Regions from separate parts of the Pseudomonas sp. TE36184 genome, predicted to be linked through region 1. Evidence: predicted binding sites of a transcription regulator. Region 1 holds the regulator's gene; each other region holds the start of a gene.
What was found. Region 1 encodes sigma-54, which starts transcription at its own class of promoters, with help from an activator protein. Its sites were predicted from a motif close to ANTGGCATNNANNTTGCTNT; they were not measured.
Positions count from the first base shown of each region.

Region 2: flgB (flagellar basal body rod protein FlgB) is a predicted target of sigma-54. The motif match lies at 5,964-5,983, and genes of this name have one in related genera.
Region 3: ACVWZP_RS28165 (circularly permuted type 2 ATP-grasp protein) is a predicted target of sigma-54. The motif match lies at 7,259-7,278, and genes of this name have one in related genera.

Region 1 is NZ_JBSSCU010000001.1:3,511,930-3,521,957, forward strand. Features, by position in the region: gene ACVWZP_RS15730 (MlaC/ttg2D family ABC transporter substrate-binding protein) at 1-566, opposite strand, end outside; gene mlaD (outer membrane lipid asymmetry maintenance protein MlaD) at 578-1,045, opposite strand; gene mlaE (lipid asymmetry maintenance ABC transporter permease subunit MlaE) at 1,045-1,842, opposite strand; gene ACVWZP_RS15745 (ATP-binding cassette domain-containing protein) at 1,842-2,651, opposite strand; gene ACVWZP_RS15750 (KpsF/GutQ family sugar-phosphate isomerase) at 2,967-3,941, shown strand; gene ACVWZP_RS15755 (KdsC family phosphatase) at 3,942-4,466, shown strand; gene lptC (LPS export ABC transporter periplasmic protein LptC) at 4,475-5,047, shown strand; gene lptA (lipopolysaccharide transport periplasmic protein LptA) at 5,034-5,567, shown strand; gene lptB (LPS export ABC transporter ATP-binding protein) at 5,567-6,292, shown strand; gene ACVWZP_RS15775 (RNA polymerase factor sigma-54) at 6,490-7,983, shown strand; gene hpf (ribosome hibernation-promoting factor, HPF/YfiA family) at 8,059-8,364, shown strand; gene ptsN (PTS IIA-like nitrogen regulatory protein PtsN) at 8,377-8,841, shown strand; gene rapZ (RNase adapter RapZ) at 8,844-9,701, shown strand; gene ACVWZP_RS15795 (HPr family phosphocarrier protein) at 9,718-9,990, shown strand.
Region 2 is NZ_JBSSCU010000001.1:6,126,696-6,136,723, forward strand. Features, by position in the region: gene ACVWZP_RS27800 (MFS transporter) at 1-1,185, shown strand, start outside; gene ACVWZP_RS27805 (flagellar brake protein) at 1,244-1,993, opposite strand; gene ACVWZP_RS27810 (flagella synthesis protein FlgN) at 2,090-2,560, opposite strand; gene flgM (flagellar biosynthesis anti-sigma factor FlgM) at 2,609-2,932, opposite strand; gene flgA (flagellar basal body P-ring formation chaperone FlgA) at 3,074-3,838, opposite strand; gene ACVWZP_RS27825 (chemotaxis protein CheV) at 3,920-4,852, shown strand; gene cheR (protein-glutamate O-methyltransferase CheR) at 4,895-5,722, shown strand; gene flgB (flagellar basal body rod protein FlgB) at 6,026-6,433, shown strand; gene flgC (flagellar basal body rod protein FlgC) at 6,437-6,880, shown strand; gene flgD (flagellar hook assembly protein FlgD) at 6,897-7,622, shown strand; gene flgE (flagellar hook protein FlgE) at 7,654-8,970, shown strand; gene ACVWZP_RS27855 (hypothetical protein) at 9,159-10,028, shown strand, end outside.
Region 3 is NZ_JBSSCU010000001.1:6,198,096-6,208,123, reverse strand. Features, by position in the region: gene ACVWZP_RS28190 (3-hydroxyacyl-CoA dehydrogenase NAD-binding domain-containing protein) at 1-1,392, opposite strand, end outside; gene ACVWZP_RS28185 (acetyl-CoA C-acetyltransferase) at 1,408-2,613, opposite strand; gene ACVWZP_RS28180 (c-type cytochrome) at 3,254-4,060, shown strand; gene ACVWZP_RS28175 (transglutaminase family protein) at 4,062-4,865, opposite strand; gene ACVWZP_RS28170 (alpha-E domain-containing protein) at 4,862-5,812, opposite strand; gene ACVWZP_RS28165 (circularly permuted type 2 ATP-grasp protein) at 5,817-7,226, opposite strand; gene ACVWZP_RS28160 (ribonuclease E inhibitor RraB) at 7,674-8,015, opposite strand; gene ACVWZP_RS28155 (hypothetical protein) at 8,229-8,465, opposite strand; gene ACVWZP_RS28150 (START domain-containing protein) at 8,569-9,174, opposite strand; gene ACVWZP_RS28145 (YkgJ family cysteine cluster protein) at 9,215-9,469, opposite strand; gene ACVWZP_RS28140 (translation initiation factor 2) at 9,632-10,028, opposite strand, start outside.

The DNA of each region.
Region 1 (10,028 bases):
TCGAGGTCGTTGCCATTGCGCTGCATCGCGTCGGCGAACTGATCACGGAACAGTTTGCCGATGTTGATGCCGTTGATGATCACGTTACGCAGCTTCCACTCACCGCTGACCTTCTCCAGAGTGTATTGCACTGGATAGATGGCGCCGTTGCTGCCCTTGACGGTCATGCCGACGCTGGTGCGATCGCCCGACTCATCCTTGGCAGGGTCGACAGTGATCCCCTGGTTGTTGTACTCGAGCAGGGCGTTGCCGTAGAACTGAAACAGGCCCTTCTTGAAGTTTTCCTGGAATGTCTGCATCTGCGCAGGTGTCGCCTTGCGCGAATACTTCACCGTCATGATGCTGCGCGAAATGCCTTCGGCATCCACGACCGGGCCGACAATGGTGTTGAGCGAGTCGTAGAACTTGGTAGGGTCTTGCTTGTACTGTTCTTTATTGGCCTTCAGGTCAGCCAGCATTCTGCTGGTCGTGTCCTGCACCAGTTCGTGCGCAGAACCTGCCGCGTTGGCCATCAACGGCAGTGCTGCAAGCAGTACCAGCAGACCACGTCGCAAGGTAGAGATCATGAACAGATTCCTCATTTAGCGTCTTTATTGACCGTATTGAGCAGGAATTTACCGATCAGGTCCTCAAGCACCAGCGACGACTGTGTGTCGTGGATGGTCGAACCATCCTTGAGCAGAGCGGTTTCCCCGCCTACGCTGATACCGATGTATTTCTCGCCCAGCAAACCTGCGGTGAGGATCGATGCCGTGGAGTCAGTCGGCAGATTATCGACCTTCTTGTCCAGTTGCATCGTCACACGCCCGGTGAAGCTGTCGCGGTCCAGATCGATCGCCGTGACCTTGCCGATGGTTACACCGGCCATGGTCACTTTAGCTCTGACAGTCAAACCCGCGATATTGTCGAAGTACGCGTAAAGTTTATAGGTATCGGCGGTGGGGCTGGCCGAAAGGCCGCTGACTCGCAGGGCCAGCAACAGTAAAGCCAGGATGCCAGCCAGCAAGAAAAGGCCGACACCGATTTCCACAGTGCGGTTTTGCATCAGAAATCTCCAAACATCAAGGCGGTCAAAATAAAGTCAAGGCCCAGTACCGCCAGCGAGGCGTACACAACGGTCTTGGTGGTGGCGCGACTGATCCCTTCTGAAGTGGGCTCACAGTCATAGCCTTGGAATACGGCGATCCAGGTCACGACAAAGGCGAAGACAATGCTCTTAATGATGCCATTGAACACATCGCCGCTGAAGTTCACGCTGTTTTGCATGTTGGACCAGTAGGAGCCTTCATAGACCCCCAGCCAGTCCACCGCCACCCACGAACCGCCCCAGATACCCACCACGCTGAAGATCATCGCCAGCAGCGGCAGGGAAATGAAGCCGGCCCACAGGCGCGGGGCAACAATGTACTTGAGCGGGTCCACGCCGATCATCTCGAGGCTGGACAACTGCTCGGTGGACTTCATGTTGCCGATTTCGGCGGTCAGCGCGGAACCGGCGCGCCCGGCGAACAACAGGGCCGTGACGACCGGGCCGAGTTCACGCAACAGCGTCAGGGCGACCATCTGCCCCACCGCCTGCTCCGAGCCGTAGCTGGACAGGATATTGAAGCCCTGCAACGCCAGCACCATGCCGATGAAAACCCCGGAAACCACGATGATCACCAGGGACATCACACCAACGGAGTGCAGTTGTTTGATCAGCAGGCCGAAGCTGCCGCCAATGCCGCCACGGCCGAGCAAGGCGTGAAACAGGAATATCGTCGAACGGCCGAGCACTTCGATGATGTCGATGCCGGAACGCCCGAAAAGGCGCACCTTTTCGATAAGAGATGTCTTGCGCATCAGCGCTTCCCCAGAAGATCTGAGCGGTAGTCCGCTGCCGGAAAATGAAAAGGCACCGGGCCATCGGGATCGCCGGTCATGAATTGGCGAATGCGCGGGTTGTCAGCGTTCATCAGTTCTTCCGGCGTGCCCTGCCCCAGTACCTGGCCATCACCGACTACATAGAGGTAGTCGGCGATGCTCGCGGTTTCGGCCAGGTCGTGGGAGACCACGATACTGGTGATCCCCAACGCATCGTTGAGCAGGCGGATCAGGCGCACCAACACGCCCATGGCGATCGGGTCCTGGCCCACGAAGGGTTCGTCATACATGAGAATCTGCGGATCGAGGGCAATGGCACGCGCCAGGGCGACACGACGCTTCATGCCGCCGGACAGTTCATCCGGCATCAGGTCGATGGCGCCGCGAAGGCCCACGGCCTGCAGCTTCAGCAACACAATGTCACGAATCATCTCGTCGGACAGTTGGGTATGTACCCGCAGCGGAAACGCTACGTTCTCGAACACATCGAGGTCGGTGAACAATGCACCGCTCTGGAACAGCACCCCCATGTGCTTGCGCGCATCGAACAGATCGCTGCGCGACAACGTCGGCAGGTTCTGGCCGTTGACCCACACTTCGCCGGCACTGGGGCGCAATTGCATGCCCATCAAGCGCAACAGGGTGGTCTTGCCGCAACCGGAAGGCCCCATGATGCCGGTGACCTTACCGCGGGGAATGCGAATATCGACGTTATTGAAGATGCTGCGCGTCCCGCGCTTGAAGGTAAGGCCCTTCAGCTCGACCGCGTAGGCGTTATCGGCACTCATCTAAACTCCTTGGGATGCAGCCTCTCACTCAGACACCACGCTTGTGACAAACGTTTGCAACGGTTGCCCAACATATAGTTAGCCACATGGGCTGGGTGGACCGAACTGGCGGCGAACTATATCACTGCTGGTACAGCGCCCCCAAGGCCGGAACAGCGCTTGTTCAGATTGGAGACAGGGAAAAACCGTTGCTTGCTATGTTACCGAGGAATGAATCTGAAGCGCCTGACGACTAAAGACTGACGAACTTGCGTGAGGGAATTGATCATTATCGTTATAATCGTCGACTTTTCGTCAGGCTATACGATTTCAGACATGAGCCAATCCAGCGATCTTATCCAATCCGCACAACGCACCATCCGCCTCGAGCTTGAAGCCGTAGAAGGCTTGCTGGCCCATATCGACGTGGATTTCGTACGCGCCTGCGAGATGATTCTGGCCAGCAAAGGCCGCGTTGTCGTGGTCGGCATGGGCAAGTCCGGTCACGTCGGCAACAAGATCGCCGCCACCCTGGCAAGCACCGGGACCACGGCGTTTTTCGTCCACCCGGCCGAAGCCAGCCACGGCGACATGGGCATGATCACCAAGGATGACATCATCCTCGCACTGTCCAACTCCGGCACCACCAACGAAATCGTGACCTTGCTGCCGTTGATCAAACGCCTGGGCATCCAGATGATCAGCATCACCGGCAACCCGGAGTCGACGCTGGCCAAGGCCGCCGAAGTGAACCTGAATGTTCATGTGACCGCTGAGGCCTGCCCGCTGAACCTGGCGCCAACCTCTTCCACCACCGCCGCGCTGGTCATGGGCGATGCCCTGGCCGTGGCGCTGCTGGAAGCACGTGGGTTTACGGCGGAAGACTTCGCGTTTTCCCATCCGGGCGGCGCACTGGGCCGACGCCTGCTGCTGAAAGTGGAAAACGTCATGCATTCCGGCGATGAACTGCCCCACGTACAGCGCGGCACCCTGCTGAAGGACGCACTCATGGAGATGACCCGCAAGGGCCTGGGCATGACCGTGATCCTGGAAGCCGACGGACGCCTGGCCGGCGTATTCACCGACGGTGACCTGCGCCGCACCCTGGACCGCACTATCGATATCCACACCGCCACCATTGATGCGGTGATGACTCCCCACGGCAAGACCGCACGCGCAGAAATGCTGGCGGCCGAAGCCCTGAAGATCATGGAAGACCATAAGATCGGCGCGCTGGTGGTGGTCGATGGCAATGACCGCCCGATCGGCGCCCTGAACATGCACGACTTGCTGCGTGCGGGAGTGATGTAAATGACCAGCGACCTGTTGCAACGCGGCAAGCACATCAAATTGGCGATTTTCGACGTTGACGGCGTGCTGACCGATGGCCGCCTGTACTTCCTCGAGGACGGCAGCGAATTCAAGTCGTTCAACACCCTCGACGGCCAGGGCATCAAGATGCTCATGGCGGCGGGCGTGCAAACCGCGATTATCAGCGGTCGGAAAACCCCGGTTGTGGAACGCCGCGCACAAAACCTGGGGATTCCTCACCTGTATCAAGGCAGGGAGGATAAACTAGTCGTTCTGGACGAGCTTCTTGGCCAACTGAACCTAAGCTATGAGCAGGTTGCCTACCTGGGCGACGACCTGCCCGACCTGCCGGTGATCCGCCGGGTGGGCCTGGGCATGGCTGTCGCCAATGCGGCGGCATTTGTTCGCGAGCATGCCCACGGCATCACCACGGCCCGTGGCGGCGAAGGCGCCGCCCGCGAGTTCTGCGAGTTGATCCTGCGTGCCCAGGGCAGCCTTGAAGCGGCCCACGCCGCCTACCTATAGAGCGTTTTATGCTGAGCAAAAAGATTCGCAACTTCCTGCTATTCGGGGTCATCGCCGCGCTGCTCCTGGCGGTTGGCTACTGGAATATCAGCCCGGAGCGCTTTCTCGACCAGCCTGTGGCGCAGGTTGACCAAGGCGCTATCGACTATTACGCCACCAATGCCTACAGCGTGCAGTTCCTGCCCGATGGCAAGGTGCAGTATGAAATGAACTCGGACAAGGTCGAGCACCTGAAAGCGTCCGAAGTCACCCTGCTGACCAACCCCGATTTGAATCTGTATCGCGGCACCGAATTCCCTTGGCACGTCACCAGCAAGCGTGGCGAAGTCAACCCGGACGGCACCGAAGTGGAACTGATCGACTCGGTGCGCGTCGCACGGACCGACGCACAGAACCGCGACACCATCATCACCAGCAGTCGCATGACCGTATTCCCACAGAAGCAATATGCGCAGACCGAGCAAGACGTTAGAATCGACGGCGCTGGCGGTGTATCGACTGGCAAGGGAATGAAAGCGTATTTGAAAGAAAGCAGGATACACCTGCTATCGAACGTAAGAGGACAGTATGAGGCTCGTTAAAACCCTCCCTATTTTGCTCAGTCTGGGCGCAGCACTGGGAAGCGTGAGCGCCTGGGCTCTGCCGAACGATAGCCAGCAACCGATCCACATTTCGGCCGACGATGCACAGCTCGATGACAAGCAAGGCGTCGCGACCTACACCGGCGGTGTGATCATTACCCAAGGCTCGATGAAGATCACCGGCAACACGGTGACACTGACTCGCACCCCTGCTGGCGACATTGACGTCGTGACCTCGGTGGGCAACCTGGCCTACTTCGAACAGAAGCAGGCTGCCACCGACACCGCCCCGATGAAGGGCTACGGCAAAACCATCCAGTATCACGCCCAGCAAAATCGCATCGTGCTGATCGACCAGGCCAAGGTACTCAGCCCCGACGGCAACTCCACGGAAGGTGAAAAAATCACCTATGACACCGTGAAGCAGGTTGCCAACGCCGGTCGCGCCAACGGCAGCAAGGTGACTGCACCGCGTCCACGTATCGACATGGTTATCCAGCCGAAGAAGAAGGCCGAGTAATGGCAACCCTGAAAGCCCAGCATCTGGCCAAGGCCTATAAAGGCCGTCAGGTCGTGCGCGACGTCAGCTTGTCGATCGACAGCGGCCAGATCGTCGGCCTGCTTGGCCCCAACGGTGCCGGCAAGACCACCTGTTTCTATATGATCGTCGGCCTGGTCCAGGCGGACCAAGGTCGCATCCTGATCGACGACCTCGACGTCAGCCACCAGCCGATGCACGGCCGTGCGCGCGCCGGTATCGGCTATCTTCCCCAGGAAGCGTCGATCTTCCGCAAACTGTCGGTTGCCGATAACATCATGGCGATCCTCGAGACCCGCAAGGAACTCGACCGCGACGGCCGCCGCAAGGAGCTGGAAAGCCTGCTGCAGGAATTCCACATCAACCACATTCGCGACAACCTCGGCATGAGCTTGTCCGGTGGTGAACGCCGCCGCGTGGAGATTGCCCGCGCCCTGGCCACTGCACCGAAGTTCATCCTGCTGGACGAACCGTTTGCCGGTGTCGACCCGATCTCGGTCGGCGACATCAAGCAGATCATCCATCACCTCAAGGCCAAGGGCATCGGTGTACTGATCACCGACCACAACGTCCGCGAGACCCTCGATATCTGCGAAACTGCGTATATCGTCAACGATGGGCAACTGATTGCCGAAGGCGATTCGGCCACGATCCTGGCCAACGAACTGGTCAAGGAAGTGTATCTGGGCCACGAGTTCCGCCTGTAAGCCTGCCTGGAAAAAAAGGCGGTGGCAGGCCGTTCGCCAAGGTGCGCGGGAGTCAATGAAAACCTCCGGATTTTTATTGTTACCGCGCTCTAGGCAAAGCCCCCGATATCAGGCATATAATTTGCTTATGTTTGGCGCTCACGCGCCCTGTCGTGGATGGCGCATTGCGCCGGCGAATAAGGTGTTAAGCCCCTGCCATGAAACCATCGCTAGTCCTGAGAATGGGCCAGCAGCTGACGATGACACCGCAGCTGCAACAGGCCATCCGCCTGCTCCAATTGTCGACACTGGACCTGCAACAGGAAATCCAGGAAGCCCTGGAGTCCAATCCGATGCTCGAACGCCAGGAAGAAGGCGACGACTTCGATAATGCAGACCCGCTGGCCGACAACATCGAGCAAAAACCCAATTCCGACGTGCAGGAACCCTCTTACCAGGAAACCGCCCCTACGGTGGACAACCTGGAGGAAGGCGAATGGAACGAACGTATTCCCAACGAACTTCCCGTGGACACCGCCTGGGAAGACGTCTACCAGACCAGCGCCAGCAGCCTGCCCAGCAATGATGACGACGAGTGGGATTTCACCACCCGCACCTCCGCCGGCGAGAGCCTGCAGAGCCACTTGCTGTGGCAATTGAACCTGGCGCCGATGTCCGACACCGATCGCCTGATCGCTGTGACCCTGATCGACTGCATCAACAACCAGGGTTATCTGGACGAGACACTCGAAGAGATTCTTGAAGCCTTCGACCCGGAACTGGACATCGAACTGGACGAGATCGAAGCCGTCCTGCACCGCATCCAGCAGTTCGAGCCCGCCGGCATTGGCGCGCGCAACCTCAGCGAGTGCCTGCTGCTGCAATTGCGCCAGCTGCCCGCCAAGACCCCTTGGCTCGTTGAAGCCCAACGCCTGGTCACCGACTACATCGACCTGCTGGGCAGCCGCGACTACAGCCAGCTGATGCGCCGCATGAAGCTCAAGGAAGACGACCTGCGCCACATCATCGAGCTGGTGCAGAGCCTCAACCCGCGCCCGGGCTCGCAGATCGAGTCCAGCGAAGCCGAATACGTCGTCCCCGATGTGATCGTGCGCAAAGACAACGAACGCTGGCTGGTGGAACTGAACCAGGAATCGGTGCCGCGCCTGCGGGTCAACCCGCAATATGCCGGTTTCGTCCGTCGCGCCGACACCAGCGCCGACAACACCTTCATGCGCAACCAGTTGCAGGAAGCGCGCTGGTTCATCAAGAGCCTGCAAAGCCGCAACGAAACCCTGATGAAAGTGGCCACGCAAATCGTCGAGCACCAGCGCGGCTTCCTTGAGTACGGCGACGAAGCGATGAAACCGCTGGTCCTGCACGACATCGCAGAAGCGGTGGGCATGCACGAATCAACGATTTCCCGGGTAACGACGCAAAAATTCATGCATACCCCACGGGGTATATATGAGCTGAAATACTTTTTCTCCAGCCATGTCAGCACCTCCGAAGGCGGCGAATGCTCGTCCACGGCGATCCGCGCAATCATCAAAAAACTGGTTGCCGCGGAAAATCAGAAAAAGCCGTTGAGTGACAGCAAGATCGCTGGTTTACTGGAGGCACAAGGCATTCAGGTCGCCCGTCGAACCGTCGCCAAGTACCGCGAGTCCCTTGGGATCGCGCCTTCCAGCGAGCGTAAGCGTTTGATGTGACGGGCAGGCCACAGCGTTCCAGTGGCAGGCATCTCTGCCTGCCGCTTTATGCACTGGCAACGAAGGAGAAGCTGTATGCAAGTCAATATCAGTGGACACCAACTGGAAGTGACCGACGCGCTGCGCACCTATATCGGCGAAAAACTCAAACGAATTGAGGGGCATTTCGACAAGATCACCAACGTGCAAGTCATTATGACTGTCGAAAAGCTGAAGCAGAAAATCGAAGCCACCTTGCGTATACCCGGCGGAGAAGTCGTCGCCAATGCTGAGCATTCTGATATGTATGCCGCCATTGACGACCTGACCGACAAGCTGGATCGCCAAATCAAAAAGCATAAGGAAAAGCAGCAGAGCCTCCTACAGGGCACCGGCCGCTAACACTCCCCACCCATGATCCGACTTGAAACCATCCTGACTCCCGGCCGTTCCCTTGTGAACGCGCCGGGGGGCAGCAAGAAGAAAGCCCTCGAACAGATTGCCAACCTGATCAGCAAACAAGTGCCTGAGCTGGAGATGCAAGATGTCTACGAGGCTCTGATTGCCCGTGAAAAACTCGGCTCGACCGGTTTTGGTAACGGCATCGCCATTCCTCACTGCCGCCTCAAAGGCTGCGAGACACCTGTCAGCGCCCTGCTGCACTTGGACGCTCCCATCGATTTCGACGCCATCGACGGTGCCCCGGTCGACCTGCTGTTCGTGTTGCTGGTCCCGCAAGCCGCCACCGATGCACACCTGGAACTGCTCCGGCAGATCGCCAGCATGCTTGACCGCAAGGAAGTACGCGACAAACTGCGCAGTGCCAGCAGCAATGAGGCGTTGTATCAGGTTGTCCTGGCTGAACAAATCGAGCAGTAATCATGCGTTTGATCATCGTCAGTGGCCGCTCCGGCTCAGGTAAAAGCACCGCCCTCAACGTTCTTGAGGACAACGGCTTCTATTGCATCGACAACCTGCCCGCCGGCCTGCTGCCGGAGTTGGCGGAGCGCGCGCTGATCCACACCGAACTGGCACAGCCACTGGTCGCCGTGTCGATCGACGCCCGCAACCTGCCCAGCCACCTCTCGCGGTTCCCGGCACTGCTTGAGGAAGTGCGCGCCAAGCACATTCACTGTGATGTGCTGTACCTGGACGCAGACGAAGAAACCCTGCTCAAACGCTTCTCCGAGACCCGTCGACGCCACCCCCTCAGCAGCCCGCATCGCTCGCTGGCCGAAGCCATCGAGGACGAGACCAAGCTGTTGGGGCCGATCATTGACCTCGCCGACCTCAAGATCAACACCACCAGCCTCAACCTGTACCAACTGCGCGATGCCATCAAGCTCCGCCTGCTGAACCAGCCCGAGCCCGGCACGGCCTTTCTGGTCGAGTCGTTTGGCTTCAAGCGTGGCATGCCGGTGGACGCCGATCTGGTATTCGATGTGCGCTGCCTGCCCAATCCTTACTGGAAGCCGGAGTTGCGGGACCAGTCGGGGCTGGATCAGCCGGTGGCGGACTACCTGGCCGCGCAACCGGATGTCGAGGAGATGTTCCAGGACATCTCCAGCTACCTGCTCAAATGGCTACCGCGCTTTGCCGCCAGCAACCGGGCCTATGTCACCATTGCCATCGGTTGCACCGGCGGCCACCACCGTTCCGTCTACCTGACCGAACGCCTGGGCCAGATGCTGCAACAAACCCTCAAGAACGTCCAGGTTCGCCACCGCGACCTTAGCTGAAAGGAACACCCCCGCGATGCCCGTTCTGGAAATTGAAATCATCAACAAGCTGGGCCTGCACGCCCGCGCCTCAGCCAAGTTCGTCGGCATTGCCGGGCAGTTCCCCTGCCAGGTTCGCGCTGGACGCACTCCGGAAACCATGGTCGACGGCAAGAGCATCATGGCGATGATGATGCTCGCCGCCGGCAAGGGCACCAAGATTCATTTGAAGACCGAAGGCGAGCAAGAGCAGGAAGCGATGGACGCCTTGACCAAGCTGATCAATAACTTCTTTGATGAGGGTGAATAAACCCACCCGACGAGACAGAGGCTGAAGCCGCAACAGCT
Region 2 (10,028 bases), 2.6 Mb from region 1:
GTCGGGCATATCCGCGCGTATGCCACCTGTGCCGGGATCGTCGGCGCGGCGGTGTTGGGCCATGGCCTGATCGACTGGCTGCCGGCCTGGATCGTCCTGCGGGTCATCGTGGGCCTGGGGATGATGTGCCAGTACATGGTCATCGAAAGCTGGCTTAACGAGCAGGCGGATGCCAAGCAGCGTGGCGTAGTGTTCAGCGGCTATATGATTGCGTCCTACCTTGGCCTGGTGCTGGGGCAGTTGATCCTGGTGATGCATCCCCAGCTCGGCCCCGAGTTGCTGATGCTGGTCGCGCTGTGCTTTGCCCTGTGCCTGGTGCCGGTGGCGATGACCCGACGCATTCACCCGGCGCCCCTGCGTCCGGCGCCGATGGAGCCACGCTTCTTTATCCAGCGCGTGCCGCAGTCGTTGAGCACGGTGCTGGGGGCGGGGTTGATCGTTGGTTCGTTCTACGGTTTGGCGCCGCTCTATGCGTCCCAGCAGGGGCTGAGTACCGAGCAGGTCGGTCTCTTCATGGGTAGCTGCATTTTTGCCGGGTTGGTGGTGCAGTGGCCGTTGGGCTGGCTGTCGGACCGTTACGATCGCGCACTGTTGATTCGCTGCTTCGCCCTGTGCCTGGCGGTGGCGGCATTGCCGTTGGCGATCCTGAGCAAGGTGCCGCTGGAAGTGCTGTTCGTGGCCGGGTTCCTGTGTTCGCTGGTGCAGTTCTGCCTGTACCCGCTGGCCGTGGCGTTTTCCAACGACCACGTCGAAGGCGATCGTCGGGTATCGCTGACGGCCATGCTGCTGGTGACCTATGGCGTGGGCGCCAGTATCGGGCCGTTGCTGGCCGGTGTGGTGATGAAGCTGTTTGGCAGCCAGATGCTGTACGCGTTTTTCAGCCTGTGCGCGCTGATCCTGGTGTGGCGTATCCGGCCTAAAGCGGTGACCAACCTGCATCAGGTCGACGATGCACCGCTGCAGCACGTGGCAATGCCTGACAGCATGTCCAGCTCGCCGCTGGTGGCGGCCCTCGATCCGCGGGTCGATGAGCAGATGGTGCAGGAGCAGATGCAGACGGCGGTTGTCGAGCCCGAGCCTGAAACCGACGCGGAATCACCGGCGGATGAGCCGCTCTTCGAAGGGCCGCCGGAACCACCGGGCCCGGATGAGCATCCCCACGGCCTGAGCAGGGCGCGCCCCTGAATGCAAAAACGGGCAGATCCCCAAAGGGGCTGCCCGTTTTTTATCGCGATCTGAATGCTTAAAAATCGTCGTCTTTGTCGAAGCGTCGTGCTTCGCGTTGCAACTGGTACACAAAACGCTCGACCTGGCGCTGCACCAGGCCGCTCATGTTGTGGAAGCGCACGCCGGCGAAGGTGGTATTGATCTTCTCTTCGAAGTGCAGGTAACGCAGTTCGACCGAGGTGGTCATGCTGCCAAAGGGCAGTGCGGCGATAAAACGGTCGTAGACCTGGCCCAACTGCAGGCGCTCGGAAATATCGCCTTCAAAGCGCAATTTGCAGCCGGTGGCGGAGATATCCAGCAGCTTGCCGCTGACCGGCGCCTTGAGTTTCTCGCCGCCCAACTCGATATTCACCAATTGCGCGAGTTTCAGCGCGGCGCGGAACGCATTGCGGCGCTGATGGTAGACCACTTCGTCCGGCATGTTGCCGCTGTAGATACGGTGGCCGCCTTTTTCGCTGATGCTCAGGGTGCCGTTGCTTTCCCAGGCAACGCGCACGCCGTCGTGAAAGCCTTCGATGCGGAAGGGTTCGCCATTCTCAAGGTAGCGTTCGCCGTCGCGGGGGATCATTTCGTCCAGGGCCAGGGTCTTGCTGTCCCGGTCGACGTCGACCAGGTAGCTTTGAAAGCGCTGGCTGCGTTCATGGAAGGTGATGATCAGCGGGTCATGGCTTTCTTGCAGCATGCGCAAGGTGCCAGCGATTTCCAGAGGCGTGGTGAACACCTTGGGTGGCTGCGGAGCTTCTTCCGCATTAAGGGCGTTGAACACGGTTCTTCCATCTCCAGACAATATACGACTACACGCAAGAACCATCATTTTGCCAGTATGTCGCACGCCTTGGATAGGGCGCACGTTAAACCGACGTCAGGCTTGGCTGCGGGTGCTTGGCTTGACCATGCGCGAGGTAGAGCCTTGGGCGTTATACAGGGCCGGAGGTTCGCCGCCATGGAGTATGCGCAACTGATTGGCGGTCGTGGCTTGCTGAAGCTGGATCGACTGACCGTTGAGCAGGTTGGCTTCCTGACACTGGGTGAGTAATTGATTGAGTTCTTTGCTTTGGGCCAGCAACCGATCGCCGACCGAGGAATGACTGGCCAACTGTGCGAGGCCGTCTTGATCTGCCGGTAGGCCGAGGCTGACGAGAATCTGGCTACGCTTCTTGCCGTGCTGTTCCAGCAGGACAATCAGCGACTGCTTGCGCGCCAGGATTTCTTCCAGCAGCGGCATATCCCGGCCATACAGGGCCAGGGATTCTTCTTTGAGCAGCTCGAGCAATTGTTGCGTCGGCGCCAGATCATCAATGATCAGTTGAAGCAGATTTTCGTCGTGGTGCATGGCTGGCCTTGGGTTTTAAGCGTCCAAAAGCCTGGCGCAGGCCTTTGCCTAGCGCTCGGCTTCGAAGTTAAGCAGCTTGCTGGCTACACGGTTGCTGTCGACTTTATAGCTGCCATCGGCGATTGCCTGTTTCAATTCGGCCACACGGGCTTGATTGACGACGGGTTGATCGCGCAGCGAGTCAGTGACCTTCTGCAACTGTTGAGCCTCATTGCTCAGGTGTACGGATTCCCCGCTTTGGCTGGCGCCGGCCTGTTCCGCTTTGGCGGGCAGAGGCTGGGCCTTGGCGTCTACGCTGTCCTTGGTGCCGCTGGTGCGCGTAGTGCCTGGCAAAGCCGGGGCGTTATTCAAACGGCTGAAATCGATGACCATGATAAAAAACCTCTGGGTATTTGGACGCTTGCCATGGTTTCGGCCATACCCGGACAAACTTTAGGCGCGATTGACAATAAACCTGCATGCACGAACGTCAGGCGTACAGTGTAGGAAAAGCTGGCGTCCTATTCCAGTGATCTATAAAGCCACCTCGACTTGGCCCGGCGCGGTGACCCGTGCCTTGATGACGCGGTTGGAATTGAGGTTCTTGACCCGGATCTGTTCGCTCATGCCGCCGTTGGACAGCGCTTCGCCCGGCATCTTCACATTCAGCCCGCCGCTGCTGGCGGAAATGATGACCTGGTCGCCCTTGCGAATGACTTCTGCCTGTTCAAGATGGACCAGGGTGATGACCTGGTCGGCGACCATTGGTCGGGTCAATCGTTGCCCGACAGCCTGGTCCACTGACGTCAGGTAACCCTGGTTGATCAGGCTGATGTCCCGCTCGCGCAAGATGACATCCTCATAGCCGATGATTCCGCTGCGTTTGAGCGGCCGCGACACCACGACGACATCGCGGAACAGTTTGACCTGGGCGGGCACGAACACGGTCCAGGGCGAGGTCCCTTCACAGCGCACCTTGACCGTCACGCGACCAATGGGCTGGGCCGGGCTTTCCAGGCTGGCTGTCAATTCCTTGTCGCACATCGGCATGCGCAGGCGCGGATCCAATTGGTTGACCTGGATTTCATAGCGTCCTGGCGTCTGGGTGGTTGCCAGATAATCTTCTACAGTGAATTCAAGAAAGCCTTGGGTGACGCCGATAAGTAGATCAGGCAAGGTGACGTCGGCGGCGCGGGCAGTGATGCCTGCGCCCACGGCAAACAACGCCATCCAGGCGCAGAGCAATCTGCGATACCGTGAGTGGCGAGTGCGTCGGGAAACTGTCGTTTTCATATCCATAGCCAATAAAAAGCAAAGCTCGTGCCGTTTAGTGTTGGGTGCGCGTCGTACCCCCAAAGGTTTTAGCGTAGGAGTCTGGGCATGGCAGGTGTAATGGATTCAGTAAACCAGCGTACACAGCTGGTAGGGCAGAATCGCCTGGAGTTGTTGCTTTTTCGCCTGGACGGCAAGCAGCTCTATGGCATCAACGTGTTCAAAGTGCGGGAAGTGCTGCAGTGTCCCAAGCTGACGATCATGCCCAAGTCGAGCCCGGTGGTGTGTGGCGTAGCCAACATCCGTGGCGCGACCATCCCGATTCTCGACCTGGCATTGGCCACGAGTTCGGCCGGCCTGCAAGACCGCGAAAACCCGTTTGTGATCATTACCGAATACAACACCAAGACCCAGGGTTTCCTGGTGCGCTCGGTGGAACGTATCGTCAACATGAACTGGGAAGAGATCCATCCGCCGCCCAAGGGCACCGGTCGCGATCACTACCTCACGGCGGTGACGCGAGTAGACAACCAGTTGGTCGAAATCATCGACGTGGAGAAAATCCTCGCCGAAGTCGCACCGACTTCCGAAGCGATTTCGGTTGGCGTCGTCGATGCCGAAACGGCGCACAAGGCGGTTTCGCTGCGGGTGCTGACGGTGGACGACTCCTCGGTGGCGCGTAAACAGGTGACCCGTTGCCTGCAAACCATCGGCGTTGAGGTGGTGGCGCTCAACGATGGCCGCCAGGCGCTGGATTACCTGCGCAAACTGGTGGACGAAGGCAAGAAGCCGGAAGAAGAATTCTTGATGATGATTTCCGACATCGAGATGCCGGAAATGGACGGCTATACCCTCACGGCTGAAATACGCAACGATCCACGCATGCAAAAATTGCATATCATCCTGCATACTTCGTTGTCGGGCGTATTCAATCAGGCGATGGTCAAGAAGGTCGGTGCTGACGACTTCCTGGCTAAGTTTCGCCCTGATGACCTGGCATCCCGGGTAGTCGACCGGATCAAGGCAGCAGATCACGGCTAGGGGAATTTCCCTGGCGGTCACACGATTTAAGAGGCGGTATCATTGTCTACGGGTAATTTGGATTTCGAACAGTTCCGGGTTTTCCTGGAAAAAGCCTGTGGCATATTGCTCGGTGAAAACAAGCAGTATCTGGTATCCAGCCGTCTCAACAAACTGATGGAACAGCAGGGCATCAAGTCCCTCGGTGAGTTGGTCCAGCGGATTCAGAGCCAGCCGCGCAGCGGGCTCAAGGAAATGGTGGTCGATGCCATGACCACCAACGAAACCCTATGGTTTCGCGACACCTACCCCTTTGAGGTACTCAAGAGCAAAGTGCTGCCCGAGGCGATCAAGGCCAGCCCGGGTCAGCGTTTGCGGATCTGGTCGGCAGCCTGTTCCTCGGGGCAGGAACCGTACTCGATTTCGATGGCGATCGACGAGTTCGAACGGACGAACATGGGCCAGTTGAAGGCCGGCGCGCAAATTGTCGCCACCGATCTGTCGGGCACCATGCTCACCAACTGCAAGACCGGCGAGTACGACAGCCTGGCCCTGGGCCGCGGTTTGTCCCCGGAACGCCTGCAGCGTTACTTCGACCCGAAAGGGGCGGGGCGTTGGGCGGTCAAGGCGCCGATCAAGAACCGGGTGGAGTTTCGCTCGTTCAACCTGCTCGACAGCTACGCCAGCCTGGGCAAGTTCGACATGGTGTTCTGCCGTAACGTGCTGATCTACTTCTCGGCCGAAGTGAAGAAAGACATCCTGCTGCGCATCCACGGCACGCTCAAGCGCGGGGGGTATCTGTTCCTCGGTGCATCCGAGGCGCTGAACGGCCTGCCGGATCATTTCCAGATGGTGCAGTGCAGTCCTGGGATCATTTACCAGGCCAAGTAAGTCGCACGCAGTCAAAGTGTGGGAGGGGGCTTGCCCCCGATAGCGGTGTGTCAGTCTCAGTATCTATGACTGAACCACCGCTATCGGGGGCAAGCCCCCTCCCACATTTGTTTTGCGGCAAGGTAAAAGCGGCAACTCCCGATTGCCGCTTTACTGGCGCCACGCGGAAGCCGCTTGCCGCTTTTCTGGCATTGCCGCCGGCAATCTCTGCGTAACCCCTTGATATATGGGCTTTAGCCAGATTGGCATGCACCTTGCTATAACCCTGTTAACGAACAGCAGGTCAGCCTAAAGGTTTCCGCCATGAGCATCAGCTTCGATAAAGCGCTCGGTATCCACGAACAAGCCCTCGGCTTTCGCGCCCAGCGTGCCGAAGTCCTGGCCAACAACATTGCCAACGCCGACACCCCGAACTACAAGGCTCGGGACCTGGACTTCTCCGCCGTGCTCGCCGCACAGCAGGACAAGACCAAGAACGGCACCTTCGCCTTGAACATGACCAACAGCCGTCATATCGAAGCGCAAGGCCTGAGCAGTGGCGACGAATCGCTGCTGTATCGCACGCCGATGCAGCCGTCGATCGACCAGAACACCGTCGACGCGCAGTTGGAGCAATCGGCCTACGCCGAGAACTCGGTGAACTTCCAGGCCAGCTTCACCCTGCTCAACAGCAAATTCAAAGGGCTGATGTCAGCCCTGCGTGGAGAGTAAGCCATGTCCTTAGCCAGTGTTTTCAATATTGCCGGTAGTGGCATGAGCGCGCAGACCACGCGCCTGAACACCGTCGCCAGTAACATCGCCAACGCCGAGACGGTGTCTTCGAGCATCGACCAGACCTACCGCGCCCGTCACCCGGTGTTCGCCACCATGTTTCAGGGCGGCCAGAGCAGCGGCGGCGATTCGCTGTTCCAGAATCAGGACGCTGCCGGGCAAGGCGTGCAGGTACTCGGCGTGGTTGAAGACCAGAGCAATCTGGAAGCGCGCTATGAGCCTAATCACCCTGCGGCGAACGAAAAAGGCTACGTGTACTACCCGAACGTCAACGTGGTCGAGGAAATGGCTGACATGATCTCTGCCAGTCGCTCGTTCCAGACCAACGCGGAAATGATGAACACCGCCAAAACCATGATGCAGAAGGTCCTGACCCTGGGTCAGTGATAAGGGGCGCCAAACAATGGCCATTGTTGATACGACGAACAACACGGCAGTCCAGGACCTGTTCAACAGCAAGGTCAAGACTGCGACGGACAACAGCAGCCTCAGCACCGCCACCAAGACGGCAACGGGCAACCAGTCGCTGGGCAAGGATGCGTTCCTGCAGCTGTTGGTGACCCAACTGAAGAACCAGAACCCGCTGTCGCCTCAGGACAACGGTGCGTTCGTGGCTCAGTTGGCGCAGTTCAGTAGCCTGGAAGGCATCAACACCCTGAACGACTCGGTAAACAGCATCTCCAGCAACTTCAGCTCGTCGCAAGCATTGCAGGCTTCGTCGCTGGTCGGTCGCTCGATCATTACCCAGACCGACAAGGCGCTGGTGGACACCAGCAAGAGCATGACCGGCTCGGTCGCAGTGACGGCGGCAACGGGCAACGTCTCGGTCAAGATTACCGACAAAGACGGTGTCGTGGTGCGTACCCTCGATATGGGCGCACAGAGCGCGGGCAGTTCCGACTTCATCTGGGATGGCAAGAACGCTGACGGTGAGGTCGCCCCGGCAGGGACTTACACCTTTACGGCCACCACCAAGAATGACGCGGGCGACGCAGTGGCTCTGGCCACTTCGCTGCCGGCGACGGTCACCAGCGTGACCCTGAGCAAGACCGGCGGCGAAATGCTGCTCAACCTTGCAGGCGGCATGGGCAGCGTCAAGCTGTCGCAAATTCAGACTATCGGTACATAGAGCCGGCTAGATACGGCAGAGGGAGAGAAACATGTCTTTTAACATCGGCCTGAGCGGCCTCTATGCGGCCAACAAACAACTGGACGTGACCGGCAACAACATCGCCAACGTCGCGACCACTGGCTTCAAATCGTCCCGTGCGGAATTCGCGGACATCTACGCGGCGTCCAAGCTGGGCACCGGCCAGAACAGCATCGGTAACGGTGTGAACCTGGCGGCCGTGTCCCAGCAATTCACCCAGGGCGACGTCAACAACAGTGGCGGCATCCTGGATATGGCGATCCAGGGCGGTGGCTTCTTCGTACAGAAGGGCAGCGACGGTTCGCTGGAATACACCCGTAGCGGTGCTTTCCGTGCAGACAAAGACGGCTACATCACCAACAACACCGGTACTTCGCGCCTGCAAGGCTACGCGGCGGATGACAACGGCAAGATCGTCAAGGGTGGCTTGGTCGACCTGCAACTCAACTTGTCGAACCTGCCGCCAAAAGCCTCCAGCACCGTCGATTCCAGCAGTAACCTGAACTCCTCGGAGGCGGTGATCGACCAGGTGGCCAAGCCTTTCAACCCAACCGACACCAAGACCTTCACCACCCAGTACAGCACCACCTTGTACGACACCCAAGGCAACGCTCACCCGATGGTGCAGTACCTGGTGAAGACGGGTTCCAACCAATGGAACTCCTACACCCTGATCGACGGGCGTAACCCTGATGGTACCCCGATCAGTGGCGCAGGCGCGGTGGCACCTGTCGCGTCGACCCTGACGTTCGACACGGCCGGTAAGCTCGCTGGCGTGGTCACCCCGCCCAGCATAGTCTCCAACACCACCCTGACCATTTCCAACTGGAAACCGGGCACCGTGACCAACGGTGTATGGACTGCTAACGGCGCCGCGGCCAACACCGGCGGTATTGCGGTCAACATGGCGAATATCACCCAGTACAATTCGGCCAGCTATCGCAACCCGCCGGTCACCGATGGCTATGCCACCGGCCAGATCACCGGGCTGAAAATCGACGGCAGCGGTGTACTGTTCGCCACCTTCAGCAACCAGCAGAGCAAGGCCATTGGCCAGATCTCCCTGGCCAGCTTCAACAACGAACAAGGCCTGCAACCAGCAGGCGGCACGGCCTGGAGAGAGACCTTTGCCTCGGGCCAACCGGGATACGACACCCCTCAAGCCGGCACCCTCGGTTCGATCGTGGCCAACTCCCTGGAGAACTCCAACGTCAACCTGACCAACGAGCTGGTGGACCTGATCAAGGCCCAGAGCAACTACCAGGCGAACGCCAAGACCATCTCCACCCAGAGCACCATCATGCAGACCATCATCCAGATGACCTGATGCGCTGACGCTGCACAAGAAGCCCCTCGATCGAGGGGCTTTTTTTTGCGTTTTATTTGGCATCAGGACCTTTTCCCATCCCCGATGCGGTTACGAGATGACATGCCTTTGTTGGAACGCGCCACACCTGTCTTTCCACCTATCAAGCCGAGAGGCGTTGGGTTGTTTCATTACCTGGGAGAGGCGGTATGTGGAATTCATCGATATCCGGCCAAAGGGCTGGGGGGGTGCGTTACGAGGATGGGGGGGGAGGGCAGTACCTGAAGGGGGTCAACCAGTCTGATGGCACCAAGGACGACAAGGGGGCCGTCAAGGACAGTATCACGAAGCTGATCAAGGAGCTTGAAGATGCCGAAAAAACCTCCAAGAACCAGACGGCCCAGGAGCTGCGGGACAAGCTGAATGAAAAGCGAAAGGAGCTCGGCGAAGAGAAGTTCAAGGAGATCCTCGAAGAGGTGAAGAAAGACGCGCCTGAGGGCTTTCAGGCGTTCATGAAGAGAGCCTTCCCGGAGGAATTTCCGGATGGCCCGGATGCGCCGCCGTCACCAGCACCGTCTCCATCCCCCTCTCCGGACGGCGGTGGGGGCGGGGGTGGCGGGGGGGGCGGCGGAGGCGGCGGAGGCGGCGGAGGCGGTGGAGGCGGTGGCGGTGGCGGCGGTGGTTTCGGCCCCAGCGAGTCCATGAGCAACAAGCCGATTACCGAAGGCGCGAAGCATTTCGACTACAAGCCCGATGACAGCGAGCCGGGGAAAAAACCGGAGAATATCTGGAGCGGCTTCAGACAGGGGCCGGACGGCAATTGCGTGACGGTTTCGGCGATTAAAGCCGCCATGATGCAATTTGGCGAGAAGCCTACCGACGTCTTCAAAGAGGTCAAGGAGACGGGTAATGGCTACTCTGTGACCATGCGCGATGGTGTCAAGGTAGACCTGACCAAGGATGAAGTGCGGCTGGCTGCCACCCATGCACGTTTCCAGGGCGATGACCCGAAAATGATGACCAACGCCAATTTCATGTTTGCCGTCAGCGCAAAACGGGCGCAATTGGAAAACAACGAT
Region 3 (10,028 bases), 2.7 Mb from region 1:
CACCAGGGGCATCTTGTCCACCGGGCTGAAGAAATGCAGGCCGATGAACTTGGTCTGATCCGGCACCGCCGTGGCCAGGCCACTGATAGGCAAGGTGGACGTGTTGGAAGCGATCACCGCGTCCAGGCCGACCACGTTTTGCGCGGCCGCAGAGACTTTGGCCTTGAGCTCACGGTCTTCGAACACCGCTTCGATGATCAGGTCGCAGCCGGCCAGGTCGGCGTCAGACTGCGTAGGATGGATACGCGCCAAGGTGGCTTCGCGCTGCTCGGCGGTCAATTGCCCACGGCTGACCTTCTTGTCCAACAGTGTGGCCGAGTGCGCCTTGCCTTTCTCGGCGGCTGCGAGGTTGATGTCCTTGAGCACCACTTCAACGTCTGCACAGGCGCTGACATAAGCGATCCCCGCGCCCATCATCCCGGCACCGAGCACGCCAACCTTGCGCGTCAGGTAAGGCGCAAAACCCTCAGGGCGCGAACGCCCGGCGTTGATGTCATTGAGCTGGAACCAGAAGGTGCCGATCATGTTTTTCGCCACCTGCCCGGTGACCAATTCGGTGAAGTAGCGGGTTTCGATCAGGTGCGCGGTGTCGAAATCCACCTGGGCACCTTCCACCGCCGCGCAGAGAATTTTCTCCGGCGCCGGCAAGCAGCCATTGGTTTTGCTGCGCAGGATCGAGGGCGCGATGGCGAGCATCTGCGCGACTTTCGGGCTGGACGGCGTGCCTCCGGGGATCTGGTAAGCCTTGTTGTCCCACGGCTGCGCGGCGTCGGGGTGGGCGAGAATCCAGGCGCGAGCCTTGGCCAGCAGTTCGTCGCGATCCACTGCCAGCGCGTCGATCAAGCCCGCTTGCAGGGCCTGCCGTGGGCGGATCTTCTTACCTTCGAGCAAATACGGCAGGGCTTTTTCCAAGCCCAACAGGCGCACCATCCGCACCACGCCACCGCCGCCCGGCAGCAGGCCCAGGGTGACTTCCGGCAGCCCCAGTTGTAGCGACTGGTCGTCCAGCGCGACCCGATAGTGACACGCCAGGCAAATCTCCCAGCCGCCGCCGAGGGCCGCGCCATTGATGGCGGCGACCACCGGTTTGCCAAGGGTTTCCAGGCTGCGCAGTTGCGCCTTCAGTACCCACACACTGTCGGAAAATTCCTTGGCGTGGGCCTTGTCGACCTTGATCAGTTCATTGAGGTCGCCACCGGCAAAGAACGTCTTCTTCGCCGAGGTGATGACCACGCCGGCGATCCCGTCCTTTTCCGCTTGCAGCCGCGCCACGGTGGCCGCCATGGCCTCGCGGTACACAGCGTTCATGGTGTTGGCGCTCTGGCCGGGCATGTCGAGGGTCAGGACCACGATCTGGTCCTGGCCTTTTTCGTAACGAATGGCTTGGGTCATGACAATTCCTTGGGCTCAGAGGCGTTCGATAATGGTGGCGATGCCCATGCCACCGCCGACACACAAGGTGGCCAGGCCGTAGCGTTGTTGGCGCACTTCCAGTTCGTCGAGCAAGGTGCCGAGGATCGCGCAACCGGTAGCGCCCAGCGGGTGGCCCATGGCGATCGAGCCGCCGTTGACGTTGACCCGGGCGGCGTCGATGCCCATGTCTTTGATGAACTTGAGTACCACCGAGGCGAACGCCTCGTTGACCTCGAACAGGTCGATGTCTTCGACGCGCAGCCCGGCCTTGGCCAACGCCTTGCGCGTGGCTGGCGCCGGGCCGGTGAGCATGATGGTAGGGTCGGTGCTGGTGACCGCCGTGGCGACAATCCGCGCCCGCGCTTGCAGGCCCAGCTCGCGGCCCTTGGCCTCGGAGCCGATCAACATCAACGCGGCACCGTCGACGATACCGGAGCTGTTGCCGGGGGTATGGACATGGTTGATCCGCTCGACATGGCTATAGACCCGCAGCGCGGTGGCGTCGAAGCCCATCTGCCCGATCATCTCGAAGCTGGGCTTGAGCTTGCCCAGGCCTTCGAGGGTGGAGTCGGCACGGATAAATTCATCGTGGTCCAACAGCACAAGGCCGTTCTGGTCCTGCACCGCGATCAGCGACTTATTGAAGGAACCGTCTGCGCGTGCCCGGGCCGCTTTCTGCTGGGAATGCAGGGCGAAGGCGTCGACGTCTTGACGACTGAAGCCTTCCAGGGTCGCGATCAAATCCGCGCCAATGCCCTGGGGCGTGAAATGGCTGTGCAGATTGGTTTGCGGATCGAGCACCCAGGCGCCGCCATCGCTGCCCATGGGCACGCGGGACATCGACTCGACGCCACCGACCACCACTAGGTCTTCGAAGCCGGAACGCACTTTCATCGCGCCCAGGTTCACCGCCTCGAGGCCCGAGGCGCAGAAGCGGTTGACTTGGACACCGGCGACGCTGACGTCCCAGTCCGCCACCAGCGCGGCGGTCTTGGCGATGTCCGCGCCCTGGTCGCCCACGGGGGTGACGCAGCCGAGGACGATGTCATCGACCTGGCGGGTATCGAGGTCGCTGCGCCGGGCCAGCGCCGTCAACAAACCCGCCACCAGGTTTACCGGCTTGACGCTGTACAAGGCACCGTCGGCCTTGCCTTTGCCCCGGGGCGTGCGTATCGCATCAAAGATCAAAGCTTGGGTCATGACATCCTCGAACCGCTGTGCATGTGTGCCCTTACCTTAGGCCCGATTGACACGGTTTCAATGACGGATGCGCTCATTGCGTTTGACCCCCTCGCTCGGACGAACGGTAGCAGATGAGTGCAACCGTTTGATTAATCGTTTTAGCGGTCTAGCCAAGGCATTGGCGCCAAGATGGCGATAGGCCTCATACCTTTTTCAGTAAAAAATATGACAAGTTGATATGAAATGGATCTAAGCCACGCAGAACGAGGGCTCTAAGGTTCACTCAGTAGGAAGTTGCTGCCGGGTTTTGCTGGAGCAGCTGTAAGAAAAGCGACACGTCACGTTGCGATACTGAAATAAACCGGCACGCATTTGACGCTCAGGAATAACAACAAAAGGCAGTCAGCCATGTTCAAGCATTCGAAAATACGTCAGGCGGGACTTATTCTGTTCGCCACCACACTGATTCTGATCTTGCCCAACCTGACCAAGGTGCTTGGGTGACGAATCACACGCGCGATTCTGTACATCAGGCTTGCAGTTTTTGGCAGCTCCTGCGAGGACATTGCGTATAGCGGTCCTGTTGCAGGGGCTGCCGTTTTGCCTGGGAATTTTCCGGTATCTTAAGCGCCACTTCTTCTCGCACCGGGCCTCTCTCTTGAAATCGATCCTCGCCCTCTTCGCCTTGTTCCTCGCCCTGCCCGTTGCCGCCGCGCAGTTGACCATCGAGCTGGACCACACCAGCAAGACCTGGCAGACCGAAGACCTGCTCAAGCACCCCGATGCACAGACGGTGCATATCGTTGATGACGTTTCCTACAAGCGAAGCATGACGTATCGCGCAGTCCCGCTGGCGGTACTCCTACCGGGTCTGCAGACGGAAAACCATCTGCAGGCCATCGCGCTCGACGGGTTCGCCGCCGAACTGAGCGCCGCGCCTTTGCTGGAAACACACGGCGCCCGCGCCTGGCTGGCGGTGGAAGATCCCAGCGATCCGTGGCCCGCGCTGGCGGCCGACAAGCCGAGTGCCGGGCCGTTCTACCTGGTGTGGACGAACCCTCAGGCCGGGCACATCAGCCCCGAGCAATGGCCGTTCCAGATCTCCGGGATCAAGCAGTTGAAGACGGTTGCCGAGCGTTTTCCGGCGTTGCTGCCCGATCCGAAGCTGGGTGCGAATGATCCGGTCAACCAAGGTTTTGCGCTGTTCCAGAAAAACTGCCTGGCCTGTCACCGCCTCAATGGGGCTGGCGATGCACAGGTAGGGCCGGACCTGAACCTTCCCTACAACCCCACCGAATATTTCAGCGGCGATTTCCTCAAGCGCTATATCCGCGACCCACAAAGCCTGCGGCGCTGGCCCCAGGCGAAAATGCCGGCCTTCGCCGCCGGCGTGTTGCCCGACAGCGAGCTGACGTTGCTGGTGGGGTATTTGAAGCATATGGCCGGGCGTAAGCAGCAGCCCTGAGCTATTGCTGCTGCACCGAAACCAGCGGCGTCGGCGCCACCGACACCTTGGCATGCATCTGCTCATGCCCGCCGCCGCGCCGCATGCCGCGTACCGGGCAGGCGTCCAGATAATCCAGGCCCACGGCCAGTTTCAGGTGCCGCTCCGGCCGCGCCAGTTGGTTGGTCACGTCAAAGCTGTACCAGGCGTCGTCCAGCCAGGCTTCGGCCCAGGCGTGACTGGCCAGGTGCGTGCTGTCCTCGGTGTACAAATACCCCGACACATACCGCGCTGGAATCCCCAGGCTGCGCGCGCAGGCCAGGAACGCGTGGGTGTGGTCCTGGCACACCCCCGCACGCCCCGCGAAGGCCTGCGCGGCGCTGGTGTCGACCTCCGTGGCGCCGGGCGTGTAGACCATCGAGTGGTTGAGCGCGTGCATCAGGTCGATCAAGGCGCTGCGGTCGCGGCGCTGATGGCAATGCTGCTCGGCAAAGCGGCGCAGGGCTTCGTCGGGCTCGGTCAGCCGCGTACTGCGCAGGAACGGGTAGGCGGACTGGCTCTCGTGCTCAGCCTCGCGCAACTCGTCGATATCGACCTGGCCACGGGCGCCGATGATGATGGCGTCGTGAGGCTCGTCCAGGGTCAGCACATGCAGGATATTGCCGAACGGGTCGACCTGGGCGCGCACCGGACGCGGTAGATCCAGTTGCCAACTGAGTACGTGCTGGCGTTCGCTGTCGTGGGGCGTAAGGCGCAGGTACTGGATGCTGGCGCGCACCTGATCGTCGTAGTGGTAGGTGGTTTCGTGGCTGATGGAGAGTCTCATGCCGCCTCCAGGTAGGAACTGTAGATGGCGTCGCCCAACTGGCGGACCAAGGGAATAAAGTCGGTCAGCCAGGCATGCAGGCCTTCCTCGAGGATTTCGTCGATGGCGGTAAAGCGCAGACGCGCATCCATTTCGGCGGCCAGGCGCTGGGCCGGGCGGCCGTTGAGGCCGGGCAGGCTGGCGAGGATCTGGTCGATCTCTTCGCTGCAGGCCCGCAGCGAACGCGGCACATCGGCGCGCAACAGCAACAGCTCCGCCACTTGCCGGGCGCCGGGGGCGTCGCGGTAGATCTCGGTGTAGGCCTCGAACGACGACAACGCACGCAACAAGGCACTCCACTGGTAGTACGCGTGGGCTGTGCCATCGCTGACCGCTTCGGCCTGGTCGCCAGCCATTTCATAGCGTGCGTCCAGCAGGCGCAGGGTGTTGTCGGCGCGCTCGATGAAAGTGCCCAGACGGATAAAGCGGAAAGCATCGTTGCGCATGATCGTGCCGTAGGTGGCGCCGCGAAACAGGTGCGAACGCTCCTTGACCCACTCACAGAACCGGCTCATGCCGTAGCGGCTCAAGCCTTGCTGGGCGATGTCGCGGATATCCAGCCAGGTGGCGTTGATGTTTTCCCACATGTCGGCCGTGATTCGCCCACGCACCGCATGGGCGCTGGCCCGCGCAGCACCGAGGCAGCTGTAGATGCTGGCCGGGTTGGCCGCGTCCAGGGCGAAAAAGTGCAGCAGGCGTTCGGCGTGCAGCTCACCGTGTCGCGCGTGGTAGTCGTCCAGCGTGCCGGTGATCAGCAACGGCATGGCCAGTTCATGCAGGCCGTCGCCGCGCCCGTCCTGGGGCATCAGCGACAGCGAATAGCTGACGTCGAGCATGCGCGCGAGGTTTTCCGCGCGTTCGAGGTAGCGCGACATCCAGTACAGATCCGAGGCAGTTCTACTCAACATGGCATCAGTCCTCAACCACCCAAGTGTCTTTGGTGCCGCCGCCCTGGGACGAGTTGACCACCAGTGAACCTTCGCGCAGGGCCACGCGGGTCAGGCCGCCGGGCACCACGCGGGTTTCCTTGCCGGACAACACGAACGGGCGCAGGTCGATATGGCGCGGGGCGATACCGTTTTCGACGAAGGTCGGGCAGGTGGATAAACACAGGGTCGGCTGTGCGATATAGGCGTGGGGCTTGGCCTTGATACGCGCGCGGAAGGCTTCGATTTCCGCCGCCGTGGAAGCCGGACCGACGAGCATGCCGTAGCCGCCGGAGCCTTGGGTTTCCTTGACCACCAGGTGCGGCAGGTTAGCCAGTACGTGGGACAGTTCGTCGGGCTTACGGCATTGGAAGGTCGGAACGTTCTTCAAGATCGGTTCTTCATCCAGGTAAAAACGGATCATCTCGGTGACAAAGGGGTACACCGACTTGTCATCCGCCACCCCGGTGCCGATCGCGTTGGCCAACACCACATTGCCCGAACGATAGGCGGCAAGCAGGCCGGGGACGCCGAGCATGGAGTCCGGGTTGAAGGCCAGCGGGTCGAGAAACGCATCGTCGAGGCGGCGATAGATCACGTCCACGGCCTTGGGGCCGTCGGTGGTACGCATGAAAACGCGGTCATCGCGCACGAACAGGTCGGCGCCCTCCACCAGTTCCACGCCCATTTCCCGGGCGAGGAAAGCATGCTCAAAGAACGCACTGTTGAAACGCCCGGGGGTCAACACCACCACGCTGGGGTTATCCAGGGGGCTGGCGCTTTTCAGGGTGTCGAGCAGCAAGTTGGGGTAGTGGTCGATCGGCGCGATACGCTGGGCCGCGAACAGTTCGGGGAACAGGCGCATCATCATCTTGCGGTCTTCGAGCATGTAGCTGACGCCGCTGGGCGTGCGTAGGTTGTCCTCCAGCACGTAGTAAGTGCCGTCACCATCACGCACGAGATCGACACCGGAGATGTGGGAATACAGATCGCGGTGCAGATTCAAGCCCTGCATAGCCAACTGATACTGCTCGTTGGCCAGCACCTGTTCGGCGGGAATGATCCCGGCCTTGATGATGCGTTGTTCATGGTAGAGGTCGGCGAGAAACATGTTCAGCGCCTTGACCCGCTGAATGCAGCCACGTTCGACAATCCGCCATTCACTGGCGGGAATGCTGCGCGGGATGGTGTCGAAGGGAATCAGGCGCTCGGTGCCCTGCTCATCCCCGTAGAGGGTGAAGGTGATCCCGGCGCGGTGAAACAGCAAATCGGCTTCACGCCGGCGCTGGGCCAGCAGTTCAGCGGGGGTTTCGGCCAACCAGCGGGCGAACTCGCGGTAATGAGGGCGAACCTGCCCTGCCCCATCGTACATTTCGTCGTAATAAGTGCGGATCATGCCGTACTCCTTGTCACCCGGACGCAAGAATCATCGCAAGGCCCGTGCCAGCGGCATAAACACTTAAAAATCAGTGAGTTAAATAATAGCGGGGAGTTAAGTGCACCATCCTGGTGCGCTGAATGCCCGGTGTCTTGTCGCGCGCTTCATCACAATGCGGGCTTTGACTATCAACAGCATAGCCAGTGTTGATTTCACTGCCCGCCCCCCGGTGCGGATAATCACCGTCATCTGCTGAACAGGACTCGTCCTACAGCCTTACCCATCGAGCAATCGGTACCGTGTGATCTCGTGTATCGACCGACTCCTCCGGTCTTCCCTTTCGACCACCCCACTCGGGTGGTTTTTTTTGCCTGGAAATACCGCGCGAGTTGCGTCTGATTTCAGACGCCACAAACAAAATCGGCCGACCCAAAGGTCAGCCGATACGCTGTGTTTCTCATACTGCTACATGGGTAACCCACGCACCTCCTGCTTGACGCCCCATCCTTCGATGATCCCGCCCAGCGGCTCGACCACCGCTTCAAAGTCTTGCTCGAAGTCTCCTATGCCGTCGTAGGTTGCAAACATGATCTTGCTCAGTTCCAGGTACCAGGCGCCATCGTCGCGCGCGCTGACCTGGGCATTCAGGGATTCGCCACGAAACCGACCCGCAGCCCTGCGCGCCCGTTCCTCGTCCGGGAAAATGGCGTAGAACTCGATGGGGTGGAACCGTGAAAAATCGAAGCCGCCTTCTTTCATGCGGCGCAGAACGTTGGTGCTGATGTCTTCTTGATAGGCTGTGCTCATGAAACGTCCTCCTCAAACCGATGGATAGACTTTCCGTGCTTCCCGAAGCCCACGCCTTACTGGCGCGGGTACTACGGCAATGACATCACCGCTGGAAAACAAGCATGTAGCTGACAAGACCAGACCTTAGCGATTCATTCGCTGATCTCACTTGCAGAGTAGCGCGAAGCTATCACCTCCACCAGAGGCGCTTGAATGGCAGACAGGGAATGTTCAGACGACGGGAGAGATGTCGAGGATCTGGATACTGTTCTGGTCTTTGAGGATCTTGACCGTCGGTTCGGGTTTACGGCCTTCCAGGTCATTGAGGTCCAGTTCGGCGGCCACCGGCACCAGCTTGTCGCGAATCAAGTGTGCCGCATCTTCGAGGCTGGGCTTGCGCTCGCAGGTGAACTGCTCCACGGACTGCACGCCGTGATCATCAACGAAGGTAATCTGCCACTTTTGCATCGGTGCCTCCTCGATAAAGCCCGCGTGTGGGCTTACCTCTATCTGGACCTTGAGGGCTCGCTAAACGTTCCACTCAAGGTCGCAGGCACCGGGTCTGCCGCGCTTACTTCTCGGCGCGTTCCCTGAGGGCTTTCAAGGTGTTGAACGGGGCGTCCACCACGAACTTGTTGGCCAACCACGAAGGCACGCTGCCGCCTGGCTCGGTGTGTACCTGGTAGGTCACTTCGGTTTCGTTGGCGCCTTTAGGCACCAGTTTCCAGTAGCCATCGACCTGGGCCACGCGCACATAGCCCTTCACTTCCGGCTGATAGGTCGGCACTTCCAGCAGCGTGCGGGTCACGCTGCCGTCGGCGGCCTTGGCCGTGGTGATTTCCAGGATCGAATCGCGGTCGGTCACTGGGAACGGGGCCTTGAATTGGGTGTAGGTCCAGCTCTTGACGCCCTCCTGCTTGAGCAGTTTTTGCGACTTGCAATCATGAATCCAGGCGCAGGCACCGACCGCATCTTCCTGCAAGGCCTCGATCTTGGCCACGGGGGCCTTGATCACTGTCACACCGCGATACGCCTTGTACTTGGAACCGGCGACTTCGCTCAGCGACACCTTGATCCCGTCTTCATCCTTGGCGACTTGCCAATCCTCAGCCTGAGCAGTGGCAGCAAACAACACCGTAAAACCGCACAACACAGCCATTCGTTTCAGCGAACCCATTGTTGTATTCCTTATTGTTGAAGTTCCGATAGTAAAGCCATCAAGCCGCCGTCATCTGCTCCCACCAGCCGATCAACCGGATCGCATCGGCCTGGTCGGTGCCGCAGACCTCGATATCCGCCTTGAAATCACTGCACACCGCCGGCCGTTCCGGTTGCCCGAACAGCAGGCATAACTGTTCGACCGACAGGTGCAGGCAGCGTTCGCCCGCGGGTTTGCCGTGGGGCATTCCCGGCAGCGGTGAACTGATGGAGGGGGCGATGCAGCAAGCGCCACAGCCTTCACGGCATTTCATGAGCAACAGGTCCTCGACGGCTCAATAGGGACGGCCGGGCTAGAGTACGCCCTTAAACAGCCGTTTTAAAATGGTCTAACAGGGGTTTTTCGCAGAAAATAAAAGTGACTGACCAGTCTGCGACAGATGGTCGGGGGTCGACGTCACCTTCGCCGGAAAAGTTTATTGTTTGAATTCGAAATCCAGCGCCGCGCCTTCCACCTCACGCCGTTCTTCGTTGCGCAGTTGCAGCCTCATCTCATTGCTGAGCAGGCGACCGTTGATCTGGAATGCACTATTGTCAGTCGGCTTTTCGCCAAACATCGGCGGTAACAACGGTACGTTTTTCGGCGCCGGCATACTGCCGATGGGCTGCAAATGCCTGACCATGTCGGAGGGCAGGGACAAGTCCAACTGTGCCGGTGGCAAGTGGGTCTGGGCCACTTCGTGGGCGGACTTGGACTTGCTCGCAACCGGCGCGCGTTTTTTTGCCGATGCGTTTTTTTTGTTGGTCGCCGGGGCTTTTTTCGCCGGGGTCGGTTTTTTTGCGGGGGTTGTGTGCTCGGTACTCGCGGTCGGT